DNA from 3 places in the Rhizorhabdus wittichii genome. Region 2 is predicted to be linked to each of the others. Evidence: predicted binding sites of a transcription regulator. Region 2 holds the regulator's gene; each other region holds the start of a gene.
What was found. The regulator LexA, encoded in region 2, represses DNA repair genes until DNA is damaged. The targets are predictions, from matches to a motif close to GTTCCNCNCTTGTTCT.
Positions count from the first base shown of each region.

Region 1: the regulator LexA is predicted to act here: its motif matches at 3,222-3,237, upstream of HRJ34_RS03235 (DNA recombination protein RmuC).
Region 3: the regulator LexA is predicted to act here: its motif matches at 1,766-1,781, upstream of recA (recombinase RecA).

Region 1 covers NZ_CP059319.1:649,060-655,210, forward strand. The annotation lists gene cysS (cysteine--tRNA ligase) at 1-113, opposite strand, end outside; gene HRJ34_RS03225 (hypothetical protein) at 356-1,057, opposite strand; gene HRJ34_RS03230 (adenylate/guanylate cyclase domain-containing protein) at 1,098-3,125, opposite strand; gene HRJ34_RS03235 (DNA recombination protein RmuC) at 3,250-4,587, shown strand; gene HRJ34_RS03240 (hypothetical protein) at 4,603-5,061, shown strand; gene HRJ34_RS03245 (glutathione S-transferase family protein) at 5,213-5,917, shown strand; gene HRJ34_RS03250 (TorF family putative porin) at 5,937-6,151, opposite strand, start outside.
Region 2 covers NZ_CP059319.1:3,422,221-3,428,371, reverse strand. The annotation lists gene HRJ34_RS16445 (ComEC/Rec2 family competence protein) at 1-1,906, shown strand, start outside; gene HRJ34_RS16440 (GNAT family N-acetyltransferase) at 1,917-2,423, shown strand; gene lexA (transcriptional repressor LexA) at 2,478-3,152, opposite strand; gene HRJ34_RS16430 (molybdopterin molybdotransferase MoeA) at 3,210-4,397, opposite strand; gene moaC (cyclic pyranopterin monophosphate synthase MoaC) at 4,397-4,876, opposite strand; gene trpC (indole-3-glycerol phosphate synthase TrpC) at 4,873-5,667, opposite strand; gene HRJ34_RS16415 (AAA family ATPase) at 5,716-6,151, shown strand, end outside.
Region 3 covers NZ_CP059319.1:1,018,504-1,024,654, reverse strand. The annotation lists gene HRJ34_RS04995 (hybrid sensor histidine kinase/response regulator) at 1-1,550, shown strand, start outside; gene recA (recombinase RecA) at 1,855-2,928, shown strand; gene HRJ34_RS04985 (VOC family protein) at 3,093-3,440, shown strand; gene HRJ34_RS04980 (glutathione S-transferase family protein) at 3,475-4,101, shown strand; gene HRJ34_RS04975 (c-type cytochrome) at 4,111-4,443, opposite strand; gene alaS (alanine--tRNA ligase) at 4,592-6,151, shown strand, end outside.

The DNA of each region.
Region 1 (6,151 bases), 2.8 Mb from region 2:
CCGCAGCTGTAGAGGCGCACCATCGCCGAATCGATCGGCGCGAAGGCGCGGGTCGACCGGGTGAGGCTGTCGAACAGCATCAGGGGAGCGCCGGCGGGTGCGGTGTCGGTCATCGATGATCCCATAAAGATAGCGGCGCGGCTCTAGAGCATTTTGGCGGACGGGGCCAAGGGGCCTGTCCCCATATCCGTCATCCCGACGAAAGTCGGGATCTCCCTTCACCTCGCCCGGCCTGTTTCCGTCACAGCGTCGAAAGGCAGGGAGATTCCAGCTTTCGCTGGAATGACGATTTCTCCCTAAAGAAGAAGGCCGGCAGGTCGCCCCGCCGGCCTCCGCTCTGCCCCGAAGGGAGGGATCAGCCCTGCGACTTGCCGTCGGGCAGCGCGACCGTCTCGATCAGCAGGTCGAGCTGCGCGTTGCAGCCGGCCTTGATCAGCGACTGCGCCATGTCCTCGAGGCCCGGCGAGGTCGGCTTGACCACGACGAACTTGAGCGACGTCGGGGCCTTGGCGCCGTCCCAGCTCAGCTTGTAGGCGCTGCCGTCGGTGACCGGCAGGCTGGCCGGCCACAGCCCGGCGGCCTGGCCGGCGGCGAGGTCGATGGTGCCGCTGGTGCCGTCGGCGCGGGTGACGCGGACGCTCGCCGCCTTGCTCGCGTCGGGGCGCCACACCGTCACCGACGAGGTGTCGGCGACGCACATATTCGCGCTGCGGGTGACGTCGACATACCAGACGTTCGGGTTGCGGCCGGCATTCTTGTCGATGCCGCTCGCGCTGCGCACCGCCCCGATCCGCGCGCGCCGCTCGCCGCCGCCCGAGACGAGCGCGCCCAGGGTCGAGCCGGTGGTCGCCGCCGCGACGGTCGATCCGGTCGAGCTGAACGTGCCCGGGCCGCTGAGCGTGCGGGTGCCGCGACCGTCGAGCAGGACGACGGTGTCGCCGGCCTTCAGCGTGATCTTGGCATTGTCCGGAAGCGCCTTGCCGGCCGGATAGACCTTGGCCGAGGGGCCCGCCGAACGGACCACCAGCGGGGCCGCCACGGCGCTGCCCGCCAGCATGATTCCAAGGAACGCCGCAATGGCAGCCTGCGGCCGGCGTTTATTTGTCCAGAGCACTATAACCTCCCGGTCCAACCTCACGAAGACGCTCTATCAGATTGGCGAGCGCCTTATCATCAGGATTTTCTGTGGCCATCTTTTCGAACTCGGCCAACGCACCTTCATCTCCTGCATCATATCTACGGAAGATGTCTGTGAACTGTTGCACAGCGGTTTCGGAAAAATCGAAGACGGGTTCGAACACTTCCATCGGGGTCGACCGGCCCGACACGGCGATCCGCCCGACCGGCCGGAAACAGCTCAGCGCCGAGCGCTCGACCACCGTGTCGCTGACCAGCGTCTTGGTCTTGAGATATTTGTTGGCGCCTTCGAGCCGCGACGCGGTGTTCATCGAGTCGCCGAGCGCGGTGTACTGGATGCGGCCCTCGCCGCCGAAATTGCCGACGATCGCCTCGCCGAAATGGACGCCGACGCGGGTGACGCCGATCGGCGGCACGCCCTCGGGCGCCTCGCGGCGGAACTGTTCGCCCGCCTCGTACATCGCCACCGCGCAGCGGACGGCGCGCTCGCAATCGTCGGGGCGGCTGATCGGCGCGCCCCAGAAGGCGACGATCGCGTCGCCGACGAACTTGTCGATCGTGCCGCCATGTTCGAGCACCGTCTCCGACAGCACGTCGAGATATTTGTTGAGCAGGAAGGCGACCATCTCCGGCTCGATCTGGTGGCTGAGCTTGGTGAAGCCTTCCAGGTCGCTGAACAGCGCGTAGATCTCGCGCTTCTCGCCGTGGAGCTGGAGCCGCTCCGGATTCTTCATGATGTCCTTGGCGATGTCGCCGGGCAGATATTTGCCGAGCGCCGACTGTGCGAAGTTGCGCTGCTCCGATCCGATGCCCCGCGCCGCGGTGCCGACCGCCGAATAGGCGAAGACCCAGCCGATCAGCCAGCCGAACACCGGCAGCCCCTGGGTGTCGATGCCGTGGAACTGCCAGATGAACGGCACCGCCGCGATCGCGCCCGCCTGGACCAGCAGCAGCAGGCCGAGCTTCCAGATCTTCATGTTCGACACCGCCGTCAGCGCGCCGAGCGCGATCACGCTGAGCGCGATCAGCCACAGGCCCCAGCCCGGAATCTTGCGCGGCATGATGTTGTCGAGCATCTGCGCGAGCAGCGTCGCGTGGATCTCCAGCCCGATCGTCGTCTCGCCCTTCTGGATGCGCGAGGCGGGGGTGATGAACTGGTCGACGTCGGGGATGTCGCCGCCGATCATGATGTAGCGCCCCTCGATCTGCGGGCGGAACGCCTCGATCAGATCGGGATTGGCGATGATCTCGATCGGGAATTTGTCGAACACCGGCCGGTCGGCGAACTTCGGCAGCCGGTAGCGGATCGATCCCTGGTAGGACCGGAACTGCTCGCCGCCGCCGGTCAGCGAGTTCGCCATCAGCGGCGGCAGCTCGCGCGGCTGGTTCGGCCAACTCCGCATCACCCCGTCGTCGTCGGCGAGCAGGCGGATGCTCGTCGGGTGGACGTTGCCGGGTTTTGTCTGCCGCAGGAAGTCGCGGAGGAAATTCTCCTGGTCGAGCGTCATGAAGGTCGTGTTGGTCGCATGCGACGCGAAGCCCAGATAGGTCGGCGTCTTCATCGTCCGGAAGGCGTCGATCAATATCTGGTCCTCGGGCGTCGGCTGATCGACGAGGATATCGATGCCGATCGCCTTCGGCTTCATCCGGTCGAGCGCGAGCAGTCCCTTGGCCAGCATCGAGCGGTCGAGCGGCGAGCGGCGGCCGGTCAGGCGCAGCGTGTCCTCGGTGAAGGTCACCATCGCGATGCGCGGATCGGTCTCGACCCGCGGGCTGGCGAGCAGCAGCCGCACGTCGAACAGCGCGCGCTCGGCGTCCTTCGCCAGCATCACGTTCCAGCTGTAGCGGGCGAAGGCGAGGCCGAGGATCAGGAAGATCGCGGTGACGACGAGTCGGGTCGCGCCGATCTGTCGCAGCGTCTTGCGCAAGAGCGGACCGAAACCCCGGATACGCGCCGCCAGTGACGCGCCTTCGCCGCTACCCGCCATAGAATCCCCCAATATGCCCTGGCGGGATATTAGAGCGATTGCGAGGCAGATGGGAAGCGGCGAGTTCGCTTGCAATCCGTGCCGGTCCGGGGCAGGGTTCCCATTCTGTTCCAAAGGATGCCCCATGTCGCCGATCGTCGCCCTTGCCTTGCCCGCCTGCCTGCTGATCGGGCTCGCGATCGGCTGGCTGGTGCGCGGCCGGCTGCTGGCGAGCGGGGCCGAGGACGCCGCCGGGCTGCGCCGGGCGCTCGACGCCGCGCGCGACGCGCTCGCCCGGTCGGAGGCGGATCGCGCCGGGCTCGCCGCCGAGCGGCAGGCGCGGACCGAGGCGTTCGAGGCGCAGATCCGCCAGCTCCAGGAGGCGAAGGAGCAGCTCGCGGCCCAGTTCGCCGAGGTCGGCGGCAAGCTGCTCGACCAGGCGCAGCGCCAGTTCCTCGAACGCGCCGACCAGCGCTTCCACCAGGCGGGCGAGAAGAACGAGGCGCAGCTCAAGGCGTTGCTCAACCCGGTCGAGACCACCCTCAAGCGCTATGAGGAAGGGTTGCAGCGGGTCGAGAAGGAGCGGGTCGACAGCTATGCCGGCCTGCGCGAGGCGGTCGAGCTGGTCCGCCAGGGGCAGGGGCAGGTGCGCGACGAGGCCGCTCGCCTCGTCAACGCGCTGCGCGCCAGCCCCAAGGCGCGCGGGCGCTGGGGCGAGCAGTCGCTGCGCAACGTGCTCGAACAGGCGGGCCTGTCGCCCTATGCCGATTTCGCGACCGAGGTGTCGGTCGATACCGAGGACGGCCGGCTGCGCCCCGACGTCGTCGTCCGCCTGCCCGGCGGCCGCAAGCTGATCGTCGACGCCAAATGCTCGTTCAACGCCTATATGGACGCGAGCGAGGAGGTCGACGAGACGGCGCGCGCGACCCTGCTCAAGGCGCATGCGGCGGCGCTGCGCACCCATGCCAACCAGCTTGGCCAGAAAAGCTATTGGGATCGTTTCGGCGATGCGGCCGATTATGTCGTCATGTACATCCCGGGCGAGCATTTCCTGTCGGCGGCGATGGAGCAGGACCCCGAGCTGTGGGACTGGGCGCACCAGCGCCGCGTGCTGATCGCGACGCCGATCAACCTCGTCGCGCTCGCGCGCACCATCGCCAGCGTCTGGCGGCAGGAGAAGATGGCCGAGGAGGCGCGCGCGATCGGCCGGCTCGGCAAGGAGATGTACGAGCGGTTGTCGACCGCGGCCGGCCATCTGCGCCGGGTCGGCGGCGGGCTCAACAGCGCGGTCGAGAATTACAACAAATTCGTGTCGAGCTTCGAGGGCCGCGTTCTCGTCACCGGTCGCAAGTTCCGCGAGCTCAACGTCGAGACCGGCGACAAGGAGATCGACGAGCTGGGCGCGATCGAGACCCGCGCGAGCGAGCCGTCGGTCGACCTGCTGGCATCGCCGGAGGGCGGCGAGCCGGGCCTGCCGAACTGACGCGGCAGACGGTCGATGGCGCTGGCGGAGAACAGGCCCGACCATTGGCTGTCGCTGCGGATCGTCTGGGCGGTGCTGAGCGTCCTCACCCTGGTCTTCGCCTGGGTCTCCGCCACCGAATATGCGCGTCGCGACGCGATCCTGCGCGGCGGCCGCGAGCTTTCGGCGCGGGTGGTGGCGCAGTATCGCAGCGACCCGTCGCCGCTGGCGATCTGCTCGCTGCGGATAGAGTTCCGCGACCGGACGATGGCCTTCCAGGACGGTCTGTCGATCGCCTGCGGCGAGCTGGCCGACTATCCGGTCGGCCGCCGCTTCGCGATCGTCGCGAACATGGAACGCGGCGACTGGATGCCGGCAGGGCAGGGCCGCTTCCCGCCGGCGATCTTCGGCGTGGTGGCGGGGCTGGTCGGGCTGGCCTTCGCCGGGGTCCACACCCTGCGGATGCGCGGCCAGCCGGACAGCGAGGTTTATTGATATCACCGTCGCCCCGGCGGAGGCTGGGGCCCATGTCTCTCACCAGCCAGATGCCATCTGAGGAGACGACAGACATGGATGCCAGCCTCCGCTGGCATGACGATGGAAGAGGGGGTTAAACAAAACCCAGATCATAGAATGGAGACCATCGATGGCCGATCTTTCCGCCTTTCCGATCACCCGGCGCTGGCCGGCCGAACATCCCGACCGCATCCAGCTCTATTCGCTCAACACGCCCAACGGGGTGAAGGCGTCGATCATGCTGGAGGAGACGGGGCTTCCCTATGAGCCGCACCTCGTCGACATCACCGCCGACCAGAGCCACACGCCCGAATTCCTGTCGCTCAACCCGAACGGCAAGATTCCGGCGATCATCGATCCCGACGGCCCCGGCGGCCGGCCGCTGGGCCTGTTCGAGTCGGGAGCGATCCTGATCTACCTCGCCGACAAGAGCGGCCGGTTCATCGCCGCCGATCCGGCGCTGCGCTACGAGACGATCCAGTGGGTGTTCTTCCAGAATGCCGGGATCGGCCCGATGTTCGGCCAGGTCGGCTTCTTCAACAAATTCGCCGGCAAGGCCTATGAGGACAAGCGCCCGCTGGAGCGCTACGTCGCCGAGTCGAAGCGGCTGCTCGGCGTACTCGAACAGCGGCTCGACGGCCGCGACTGGATCATGGGGGCGGACTACAGCATCGCCGATGTCTCGACCCTCGGCTGGGTCCGCAACCTGATCACCTTCTACGAGGCGCGCGACCTCGTCGAATATGACGGCCTGAAGAACGTCCCCGCCTGGCTCGACCGCGGCCTCGCCCGCCCGGCGGTGCAGCGCGGGCTGGAGATTCCGAAGCGGGGGTAGAGCCTGCCGGCATGAGGAATTAGAGGCTGACCCCGATCCGCGCCGAAACCCGCCGTCCGGCGTCAGCCGCGATCGGGCCGCTGGCCACGCGGCGGCCGTGCCAGCTGTCGGTCAGGTCGACGCCGATCGTGAAGGGCCCGGCGACATAGTCGACGCGCAGCGCCGCGTCGGTGTAGCGGCCGTGCGGGCGGAGGCGGGCGGAGCGGACGGGATCGTCGGACGTGCCGCTCGACC
Region 2 (6,151 bases):
CCTCGGTGTCGGGCGGCGGGCCGGACGGATGCTGCTGGTCGGGGCGCTGGCGGCGATCGCCGGGCTGCTGCTGGTCTGGGCACGCGCCGACTGGGTCGCCGCGCCGCGCATCGACCGGCCGGTGGTGACCGAGGTCGCGGGCCGGATCGAGGCGGTCGAGCGGATGCCCGCGCGCGAGCTGACCCGGCTGACGATCGCGCCCGATGCCGGCCTGCTGCTGCCGCACCGCATCCGGCTCAACGTCGACCAGGCCGATCTGGAGCGGCCGGTCGCGGCCGGCGGGCGCATCCGGGTGCGCGCCCGGCTGATGCCGCCCGCGCCGCCGGCGGTGCCCGGCGCCTATGATTTCGCGCGCGCCGCCTGGTTCCAGGGGATCGGCGCGACCGGCAAGGCGCTCGACCCGCCCGGGATCGTGCCGGCCGGCGACGGGCGCGGCCCGCTCGACTGGCTCGCTGATCGCCGCGCCCGCCTGTCGGAGCATATCGAGGCGCGGGTGACGGGGATGAGTGCCGGGGGCATCGCCGCCTCGCTCGCGACCGGCGACCAGGGCGCGATCGCCGAGGAGGATGCCGAGGCGCTGCGCCGGTCGGGGCTCGCGCACCTGCTGTCGGTGTCGGGGCTGCACGTCTCGGCGGTGGTCGGCGGCGTGCTGCTGCTCGCCCTGCGGCTGCTCGCGCTCAGCCCGGCGCTGGCGCTGCGCGCGCCGCTGCTGCTGATCGCGGCGGGCGCCGGGGCGCTGGCAGGTATCGCCTATACATTATTGTCGGGCGCGCAGGTGCCGACGATCCGGTCGTGCGTCGCCGCGCTGCTGGTGCTGGCCGGGATCGCGATGGGGCGCGAGGCGCTGACCCTGCGGCTGGTCGCGACGGGCGCGCTGGTCGTGCTGCTGTTCTGGCCCGAGGCGCTGGCGGGGCCGAGCTTCCAGCTCAGCTTCGCGGCGGTGACCGCGCTGGTCGCGACGCTCGACCATCCGCGCGTCGCCGCCTTCGCCGCGCGTCGCGACGAGGGGGCGGCGGCGCGGTTCGGCCGGGGCCTGGCGGTGCTGCTGCTGTCGGGGCTGGTGATCGAGGTCGCGCTCGCGCCGATCGCGCTGTTCCATTTCCACAAGTCGGGCTTCTACGGCGCGCTCGCCAACATGGTCGCGATCCCGCTCACCACCTTCGTGATCATGCCGCTGGAGGCGCTGGCGCTGCTGCTCGACATCGCCGGGATCGGCGCGCCGGCCTGGTGGCTGGTGTCGCAGGCGCTCGCGCTGCTGCTGTGGATCGCGCGGACCGTCGCGGCGGCGCCCGGCGCGGTGGCGATGCTGCCGACCATGGCGTGGGGTGCCTTCACGCTGATGGCGGCGGGCGGATTGTGGCTGGCGCTGTGGCGGACGCGGGCGCGGCGCTGGGGGCTGCTGCCCGTCGCGGCGGGCGCGCTATGGGCGCTGCTGTCGCCGACGCCCGACCTGCTGGTGACGGGTGACGGCCGCCACGTCGCCTTCGTCCTCGGCGATGGCCGGGTCGCGCTGCTGCGCGATCGCGCGGGCGACTATATCCGCGGCGTGCTCGGCGAGGCGGCGGGCGTCGATGCCGAAGCGCTGCCGGTCGATGCGCTGATGCAGGCGCGCTGCTCGGCCGATCTCTGCATCACCGATATCCAACGCGGTGGGCGGCGCTGGCGCATCCTCGCGACGCGCAGCCCCTATCGGCTCGACTGGACCCGGCTGTCGCGAGCCTGCGCCGCCGCCGACATCGCGATCAGCGAACGCCGCCTGCCGCGCGGCTGCACGCCGCGCTGGCTCAAGATCGACCGCCCGCTGCTGGCGCGGACCGGCGGCCTCGCCATTGACCTCGATCGCGGTGCGGTCGACAGCGTGGCGGCGGCGGTCGGCCGCCACCCCTGGTCGACCTTCCGGATGTAAGGGAGCAACAATGGTCGAGATCCGCACCGCGCGCCTGCTGCTTCGAGCCGTTCGTCCGAGCGACCTGGACGATCTGCACGCGGTGCTGAGCGACCGGACGGCAATGCGTTATTGGTCGAGCCTGCCCCATGCATCGATCGACGACACCCGTGCCTGGCTGGATGACATGATCGCGATTCCGCCCGCGGAGGGCGAGGATTTCGTGATCGAACATGCGGGAAGGGTGATCGGCAAGGCCGGGCTCTACCGCTTTCCCGAGATCGGTTTCATCCTGCGGCCCGACCATTGGGGTTTGGGGCTCGCCGCCGAGGCGCTGACGCCGCTGATCGGGCGGGCGTTCGACGTCCATGGGTTGGAGCGGATCGTCGCCGACGTCGATCCGCGCAATGTCGGATCGCTGAACTTGCTCAGGCGGCTGAATTTCGCGGAAAACGGCTTCGCCGAGCGAACCTGGCTGGTCGGCGAGGAGTGGTGCGACAGCATCTACCTGTCGCTGGAGCGGCCAAACCCCACCTAACCGTCATGCCAGCCTGTACTGGCATGACGAGGAGAGGGTGGATGACGTCGACAATCAGTAGCGCCGCAACAGGCCGGCGAGCTTGCCCTGGATGCGGACCTGGTCGGGCTTGTAGCGCTGCGGGTCATAGGCGCGGTTGGCCGGGTCGAGCCGGATCATCGCGCCCTCGCGGCGGAAATATTTGAGCGTCGCCTCGGCATCGGCGATCAGCGCGACGACGATCTCGCCGTCGCGGGCCGTCTCGGCGCGGCGGATCAGCGCATAGTCGCCGTCGAGGATGCCGGCCTCGACCATCGAATCCCCGGCCACCTCGAGCGCATAATGCTCGCCCGGGCCGAGCAGCGCGGCGGGCACCGACAGGCTGCTCTGCCCTTCCAGCGCCTCGATCGGCAGGCCGGCGGCGATGCGGCCGTGCAGCGGAATCTCCAGCACATTCTCGTTGGCAGCCTGCGGGACGGCCGGCGCGGCGGCCTTCGCCTTGCCCGACGCGGCGGCGGTCGGCTTGGCGGTTGCCGTCTCGGGCATGCGCAGCACCTCCAGCGCGCGGGCGCGGTTGGGCAGGCGGCGGATGAAATTGCGTTCCTCGAGCGCGCTGATCAGGCGGTGGACGCCCGACTTCGACTTGAGGTCGAGCGCCTCCTTCATCTCCTCGAACGAGGGGGACACGCCGGTCTGCAACAGCCGGTCGTTGATGAAGCACAGCAGTTCATGTTGCTTGCGGGTCAGCATGGCAAATGCCCTCGTCGGGAACGGACGGAGAACATTTAGGCAACTGGCCGGAATCTGTCAAGCGATCGGTAAAACCGGCACCTCGGCGCCTTCGTCGAGGCCGGGCGAGTCCGGCGGGCGGACGATCAGCAGCGCCGCGTCGACCAGCGCCGACAGCCCCGCGCTGTCCTGTCCCGACAACGGCACCGCGCGGCCGCCGGCCCAGCGTCCGCGGAAATATTCGGCCCGGTCCCGCGTCGCCGCCAGCGGCGCGCCGAGCCGCGCGACGACCGGCTCCGGCACCGGGTTCGCCGCGCCGAGCAGGTGCGCGATCAGCGGCTTGAGGAACAGGGTCGCGGTGACGAAGGCCGACACCGGATTGCCGGGCAGGCCGAGTATGATCGTGTCGCCGAGCGTGCCGATCATCACCGGCTTGCCCGGCTTCATCCGCACCTTCCAGACATCGATCCGCGCGCCCGCCTTCTCCAGCGCCGGCAGCACCAGGTCATGGTCGCCGACCGAGGCGCCCCCGGTCGTGACGATGATGTCGGCGCCCGCCGCCATCGCCGTGAAGGCGGCGGCGATCGCGTCGAGATCGTCGCGGACGATGCCATGGTCCTGCACCGCGCAGGCCTCTCCCCGCAGCAGCGCCGCCAGCATCGGGCCGTTGGAGGCGGGGAGCAGCGCCCCCGGCGTCGGCGCGCCCGGCGCGACCAGCTCGTTGCCGGTCGACAGCAGCGCAATGCGCGGCCGACGGTGGACGGCGACCGCGCCATGGCCGCCGCTCGCCGCCAGCGCGATCGCCGCCGCGCCGATCGGCGCGCCCTCGGGGATCAGCAGGCCGCCCTCGGCGAAGTCGCCGCCGCGCCGGCGGATGTGCGCGCCGATCCGGGGCGGCCCCTCGCCCGTCATGGCCAGCCGGTCGCCGTCGCGCGCGGCCTCCTCCTGGACCAGGATCACGTCGGCGCCCTCGGGCACCGGCGCGCCGGTGAAGATGCGCGCGGCTTCGCCCGGCGCCAGCGCGCGGCCGAGCCCGCCGCCCGCCGCGCTCTCGCCGACCACGGTCCACGGGCCCGGCCGTTCGGCGAAGCGGATCGCATAGCCGTCCATCGCCGACAGGTCGGCGGCGGGCTGGGTGCGGCGGGCGCGGATGTCGGCGGCGGCGAAGCGGCCGGCGGCATCGAACAGCGGCACCGTCTCGATCGCCAGCGGCGCCTTCAGCGCGAGCATGCGGGCCTGCGCCTCGGCGACCGCGATCAGGGCCATCAGGCGTCCCCGACCTTCCAGTCGCCCGACTTGCCGCCGGTCTTGGACAGCAGGCGGACGCCCTCGATCCGCATTCCCCGGTCGAGCGCCTTGGCCATGTCGTAGACGGTCAGCAGCGCGGCGGTGACGGCGGTCAGCGCCTCCATCTCGATGCCGGTGGTGTAGGTGGTGGCGACGGTCGCGGTGGCGCGGATGCCGTCGGCCTCGATCGCGAGGTCGAGGGTGACGCCCGAGATCGGCAGCGGATGGCAGAGCGGGATCAGATCGGCGGTCTTCTTCGCCGCCATGATCCCGGCGACGCGCGCGACCGCGAGCACGTCGCCCTTCTTGACCGATCCGGCGCGGATCGCGTCGAGCGCCGCCGCGCCGATCAGGATGCGGCCCTCGGCCACCGCCTCGCGCTTCGTCTCCGCCTTGGCCGACACGTCGACCATGCGGGCGGCGCCCTCGGCGTCGATATGGGTGAGCTTCGGGCTCATGCCCCGGTCAGCAGCCTGCGCGTCGCCGCGGCGAGGTCGTCCTGCCGCATCAGCGATTCCCCGACCAGGAAGCAGCCCACGCCATGCTCGGCCATGGCGTCGAGGTCGGCCTTGGAGCCGAGCCCGCTCTCGGCGACGAAGGTGCAGCCCGCGGGCGCGTGGCCGACCAGCTCGTAGGTGCGGGCGAAGTCGATGGTGAAGTCGCGCAGGTCGCGGTTGTTGACGCCGATCAGCCGCGAGTGCAGTCGCAACGCCCGGTCGAACTCGTCGGCGTCGTGGACCTCGACCAGCGCGTCCATGCCATGCTCGATCGCTGCGGCCTCGATCTCGGCCATCTGGCCGTCGTCGAGCGCGGCGACGATGATCAGGATCGCGTCGGCGCCCAGCGCGCGGGCCTCGGTCACCTGCCAGGGATCGACGATGAAGTCCTTGCGCAGCGCCGGCAGCGCGCAGGCGGCGCGCGCCTGCACCAGATAGTCGTCATGGCCCTGGAAATAGGGCATGTCGGTGAGCACCGACAGGCAGGCCGCCCCCGCTGCCTGATAGGCGCGGGCATGGGCGGGCGGATCGAAATCGGGACGGATCAGCCCCTTGGACGGCGACGCCTTCTTGATCTCGGCGATCAGGCCGTAGCCGCCCTCGGCCACCTTGCGGTCGAGCGCGGCGCGGAAGCCGCGCGGCGCGTCGGCGGCCTTGGCCCGCGCCGTCAGCTCGGCGAAGGAGGTCTCCGCCTTGCGGCGGGCGACATGATCGCGCTTGGCGTCGCAGATCTCGGTCAGCTTGTTGCTCATCGCCCGGCGGCATAGCGGCAGGCGCCACATAGGTAAACGGGAGAGGCCATGACCACCGACCATCTGTTCGTCGTCACCGGCGGCCCCGGATCGGGCAAGAGCAGCCTGATCGCGGCGCTGGCGGCGGCCGGCCATGCGACCATGCCGGAGGCGGGCCGCGCGATCATCCAGGACCAGGTCGCGATCGGCGGCGACGCGCTGCCCTGGGCCGACCGGGCGGCATTCGCCGATCTGATGCTGGGCTGGGAGCTGCGCTCGCACCGCGAGGCGCGGGCGATGGCGGGGCCGGTGATCCTCGATCGCGGAATTCCCGACGTGATCGGCTATCGCGCGCTGTGCGGCCTGCCGGTGCCCGATCCGCTCCGCCGCGCGGCCGGGCTCCATCGCTACAACCGCCAGGTCTTCATCGCCCCGCACTGGCCCGCCATCTTCGCGCAGGACGCCGAGCGCAGGCAGTCGCCCGAGGAAGCGGCGGCGACGGCGC
Region 3 (6,151 bases), 2.4 Mb from region 2:
AGCCGACCGGCCATGGCGCGGAGGCGCGGGCGGTGGCGACCGGCGATCTCCACGCGCTGCTCGGCATGCTGCCGATCGGCCTGGCCGTGGCCGAGCGCGACGGCCGCGTCCTGTTCATGAACAGCTCGTTCCGCCGCGCCGCCGGGCTGGGGCCGGAGGCGACGATCGTCTATCCGAGCGACCTCGTCGTCGAGGAGGACAAGGCCGCCGTCTCCGACGCGGTACGGCGCTTCTCCGCCGGGCGTGGATCGGCGAGCGACCTGTCGGTGCGGCTGAAGGAACGGCCCGAGGAGAATGTCTCGCTGACGATTGCCGCCGCCAAGGGGCTCGGCAAGGCGTCGGTGCTGCTCAGCCTCAAGGACAATAGCGAGGAGTCGCGGCTCAAGCGGCAGGTCGCCCAGGCGATGAAGATGCAGGCGGTCGGCCAGCTCGCCGGCGGCGTCGCGCACGACTTCAACAATATCCTGACCGCGATCATCGGCCATTGCGACCTGATGACGATGCGCCACATCCCCGGCGACAGCGACTATGACGACATCCAGCAGATCAAGCACAATTCGAACCGCGCGGCGGCGCTGACCCGCCAGCTCCTGGCCTTCTCGCGGCAGCAGACGCTGCGCCCGCAGATCCTGCAGATCCCCGACGTCATCTCGGAGATATCGAACCTGCTCAACCGGCTGCTGGGCGAGACCGTCCGGCTCGAGGTCAGCCATGGCCGCAACCTCGGCACCGTCCGCGCCGATCCGGGGCAGCTCGAGCAGGTGATCGTCAACCTCGCCGTCAACGCGCGCGACGCGATGCCCGACGGCGGCATGCTGACGATCCACACCTATGCGGTCTCGCAGGCCGACGTTCGGAGGCTCGGCATCGAGATCATGCCGGTGACCGAATATACCGCGATGAAGGTGACCGACACCGGCAGCGGCATCTCGGCCGAGAACCTCAACAAGATCTTCGAGCCCTTCTTCACCACCAAGGAGGTGGGCAAGGGCACCGGCCTGGGCCTGTCGACCGTCTATGGCATCGTCAAGCAGACCGGCGGCTTCATCTTCGCCGAGAGCGAGGTGGGGGCGGGGACGAGCTTCGTCATCTACCTGCCGGTCCATGAGGCGCCCGCCAAGGCCGCCGCCGCCCGCGCGCCGGTCAAGGAGGCGAGCACCGAGCTGTGGGGCACCGGCACCATCCTGCTGGTCGAGGACGAGGCGATGGTGCGCGCCGTCGCCGAGCGGGCGCTGGCGCGGCAGGGCTACAAGGTCCTCACCGCCACCAACGGCGAGGAGGGGCTGGAGATATTGGAAGCCGGAGAGGAGCCGATCGACCTCGTCATCTCCGACGTGGTGATGCCGACGATGGACGGCCCCTCCATGGCCCGCGCGGCGCGCGAGAAGCGGCCCGACCTGCCGATCATCTTCATGTCGGGCTATGCCGAGGAACAGCTCCGCCGCTCGATCGACCTCGACAATATCGGCTTCCTGCCCAAGCCGTTCTCGGTCCAGCAGATCGGCCAGGCCGCGCGGGAGGCGCTCGCGGATCACGCGCGTCTTGGTTAGCCTCAGGCGCTGGCGGTCGCATCCGCGACCTTGGCTATCCTCGCATAAGCTCGGGCGCGCGTTCGCGCTTGCGCAGCCCTGACGGGCTCCGACGATCAGCTCAGCGTCGGGATGCGCCAGCATCCCGCAAGGCCGAACGGCCGCCCGAGCTTATGCGAGGATAGCCAAGGCGGACGGATGTCCGCCGCCCGGCGTCTGAGGGCAAAACAATATAAGTTCTCCCCTTGTTCTAATGGAACATTAAGAGTACACGCGTTTCCGGTTTGAGGTTTCGGGCCACCCGATCTACGAGGGAGTGACGCACATGTCGGCGCAGTTGAAGCTCATCGGATCCGAAAGGGAAGCAGCGAATATGGATAGGCAGAAGGCCCTTGAAGCCGCATTGGCGCAGATCGACCGCGCCTTCGGCAAGGGCTCGGCGATGAAGCTCGGCAGCCGCGAGACGATGCAGGTCGAGGCGATCTCGACCGGGTCGCTCGGGCTCGACATCGCGCTCGGCATCGGCGGCCTGCCCAAGGGGCGCGTCGTCGAGGTGTTCGGGCCGGAAAGCTCGGGCAAGACCACGCTCGCGCTCCACGCGATCGCCGAGGCGCAGAAGGCGGGCGGCACCGCGGCGTTCATCGACGCCGAGCATGCGCTCGATCCGGTCTATGCCAAGAAGCTCGGCGTCAATATCGACGAGTTGATCGTCTCGCAGCCCGACACCGGCGAGCAGGCGCTGGAGATCGCCGACACGCTGGTCCGCTCGAACGCGATCGACGTGCTGGTGATCGACTCGGTCGCGGCGCTGGTTCCCCGCGCCGAGATCGAGGGCGAGATGGGCGACAGCCATGTCGGCCTCCAGGCCCGGCTGATGAGCCAGGCGCTGCGCAAGATCACCGGCTCGATCAGCCGGTCGAAGTGCCTGGTCATCTTCATCAACCAGATCCGCATGAAGATCGGCGTGATGTACGGTTCGCCGGAGACGACGACCGGCGGCAACGCGCTGAAATTCTACGCTTCGGTCCGTCTCGACATCCGCCGTACCGGCGCGATCAAGGACCGCGACGAGGTGGTCGGCAACGCCACCCGCGTCAAGGTCGTCAAGAACAAGGTCGCCCCGCCGTTCAAGCAGGTCGAGTTCGACATCATGTATGGCGAGGGCGTGTCGAAGGTCGGCGAATTGCTCGACCTCGGCGTCAAGGCCGGCCTCGTCGAGAAGTCGGGCGCCTGGTTCAGCTATGATTCGATCCGTATCGGCCAGGGCCGCGAGAATTCGAAGGTCTATCTGCGCGAGAATCCCGAGGTCGCCGCCAAGCTCGAAGCCGCGATCCGCGGCAATGCCGACGGCGTCGGCGAGGCGATGATGGCGGGTCCGTCCGAGGACGACGACATCTGAGGCGAGGGTGGGGGAGCGAGATGACTCCCCCCCATCCGCACCATCCCTCGTCATTCCAGCGAAAGCTGGAATCTCCCTTTCCTTCGTGCCGCTGGCGGTGACGATGGAAAAGGCAGGGAGATTCCGACTTTCGCCGGGATGACCAATATTGGGAGACGAGAACCATGACCGCGCGTCTCAACTATGTCGAGCTTCCGGTCGGCGACACGGCCGCATCCAGGGCTTTCTTCGAACAGGCCTTCGGCTGGTCGCTGACCGCCTTCGGCCCCGATTATGCCGCGACGACCGGGCAGGCCGGCAGCGACATCGGCCTCAACGGCGATGCGGGCGACGCCACCCGCGCGCCGCTCGCGGTGATCGAGACCGACGATCTCGAAGCCGCGCTGGCGTCTGTCGAGGCGGCGGGCGGGACGGTCAGCCGTCCGATCTTCGCTTTTCCCGGTGGCCGCCGCTTCCACTTCCGCGAGCCTTCGGGTAACGAACTGGCCGTCTATGTGAACGAGCCGGGCTGATCGGACGAGCCGGGCCGTCTCGCGGGAGGCTGCCATGGCGATCATCGTCCACCATCTCGAGAATTCGCGATCGCAGCGCGTCCTGTGGATGCTGGAGGAGCTGGGCCTCGCCTATGAGGTCCGCCGCTACGAACGCGATCCGAAGACGATGCTCGCGCCGCCCGCGCTCAAGCAGGTCCATCCGCTCGGCAAGTCGCCCGTCGTAGAGCATGACGGCCGCGTCGTCGCCGAGACCGCGACGATCCTCGAATATCTGGTGGCGCTCTCGGCCGGCCGGCTCGGCCCGCCCGAGGACCCTGACGGGGCGCTGCGCTGGCGCTATTTCCTCGACTATGCCGAAGGCTCGCTGATGCCGCCGCTATTGCTGTCGCTGGTGATCGGCAGGATGGGGCCGTTCGGATGGCCCGCCAGGGGCTTCGTCACCCGCATGGCTATGACCCACATCGACTATGTCGAGAGCGAGCTCAGCCAGCGTCCCTGGTTCGCCGGTGCCGAGTTCAGCGCCGCCGACGTGATGATGAGCTTCCCGCTCGAAGCCGGCCGCCAGCGTCTCAAGCTCGACGGCCGCCGCCCGTCGATCCTCGCCTGGCTCGATCGCATCCATGCCCGCCCGGCCTATCAGGCCGCCTTGGAGAAGGGCGGACCTTACGCCTATGCATGACCGTGCGGCTCAGCGCGGCTTGGCCGGCTTCGGGCCGATGCTCTCCAGATAGGCGATGAAACGCTTGATGTCGGCCGGCTCCCACGGATCTGACGGCATGTCGGGATGGCCCGCGACGATCCCCTCGGCGAGCGCTTCGTCGAGCGTCTCCACCGGATAGCGATAGCCCAGCGAACGGAAGGGCGGCGCGATGGGGAGGGGGCTCGCGCCCGTCTTCTCGGTGGCGTGGCAGGCGCCGCACCGCTTCACCGCCAGCGCATGGCCCTCGCGGGCGAGCCGGTCGGGCCGGGCCGTCGCGGCCTGCGATACGAAGAGGCAGGACAGGCCGAGCAGGACGGCCACGGATCGTTTCGAGGGGCTGGACATCATGGGGTCATATTCCGCGCCGGGCGGGCTTTAGGCCATACGCATTAGGACGTAGCAGCGACGATCTGCCATGCCCTCCGCCGAACCGCTTGAGAAGCGGCCTGCTCTCGCCTAAGTCGCACCCATGACCTCGACCAACGACATTCGCCGCTCGTTCCTCGACCATTTCGCGAAGGAAGGGCATGAACTGGTGCCGTCGGCGCCGCTGGTGCCGCACAACGATCCCACGCTGATGTTCGTCAACGCGGGCATGGTGCCGTTCAAGAATGTCTTCACAGGCCTCGAGAAACGGCCCTATTCGACCGCGACCTCGTCGCAGAAATGCGTGCGCGCCGGCGGCAAGCACAATGATCTCGACAATGTCGGATATACCGCGCGCCACCACACCTTCTTCGAGATGCTCGGCAACTTCTCGTTCGGCGACTATTTCAAGGAACGCGCGATCAGCCTCGCCTGGAGCCTGATCACCGGCACCTGGGGCATCCCGGCCGACCGGCTGACCGTCACCGTCTTCCACACCGACGACGAGGCGTTCGACCTGTGGAAGAAGATCGGCATGCCCGAGAGCCGGATCATCCGCATCCCGACCTCGGACAATTTCTGGTCGATGGGCGACACCGGCCCCTGCGGTCCCTGCTCGGAGATATTCTACGATCATGGCGCGCACATCCCCGGCGGCCCTCCGGGCAGCCCGGACGAGGATGGCGATCGCTTCGTCGAGATCTGGAACCTCGTCTTCATGCAATATGAGCAGGTCGACAAGGAGACCCGCATCGACCTGCCGAGGCCGTCGATCGACACCGGCATGGGTCTGGAGCGCATCGCGGCGGTGCTGCAGGGCGTCCACGACAATTACGATACGGACACCTTCAAGGCGCTGATCGCCGCCTCGGGCGAACTGACCCGGACGGCGACCAATGGCGACTTCAAGGCGTCGCACCGCGTCATCGCCGATCACCTGCGCGCTTCGGGCTTCCTGGTGGCGGACGGCGTGCTGCCGGCCAATGAGGGACGCGGCTACGTCCTGCGCCGGATCATGCGCCGCGCGATGCGCCACGCGCACCTGCTCGGCGCGGCCGAGCCGCTGATGCACCGCCTGGTGCCGAGCCTCGTCGCCGAGATGGGCGCCGCTTATCCCGAACTGGTCCGCGCGCAGCCGCTGATCGAGGAGACGCTGAAGCTGGAGGAGACCCGCTTCCGCCAGACGCTGGCCAACGGCCTGCGCCTGCTCGACGAGGCGACCGGCGCGATGAAGCCGGGCGACGTTCTGCCCGGCGCGGTCGCGTTCAAGCTCTACGACACCTTCGGCTTCCCCTACGACCTGACCGAGGACGCGCTGCGCGCGCAGGACCTGGGCGTCGACCGGAGCGGCTTCGACGCGGCGATGGCCGAGCAGAAGGCCGCCGCGCGCGCCGCCTGGAAGGGATCGGGCGAGAAGGCGTCGGACGAGGTCTGGTTCGACATCGCCGAGGAGTTCGGCGGCACCGAGTTCACCGGCTATGTCAGCGAGGAGGGCGACGGCCAGCTCCTCGCCATCGTCAAGGACGGCCAGCGCGTCGCCGAGGCGAAGGCGGGCGACGAGGTGGTGCTGGTCACCAACCAGACCCCCTTCTACGGCGAGAGCGGCGGCCAGATGGGCGATGCCGGCCGGATCACCGGCGACGACGGCCTGGAGATCGCGGTC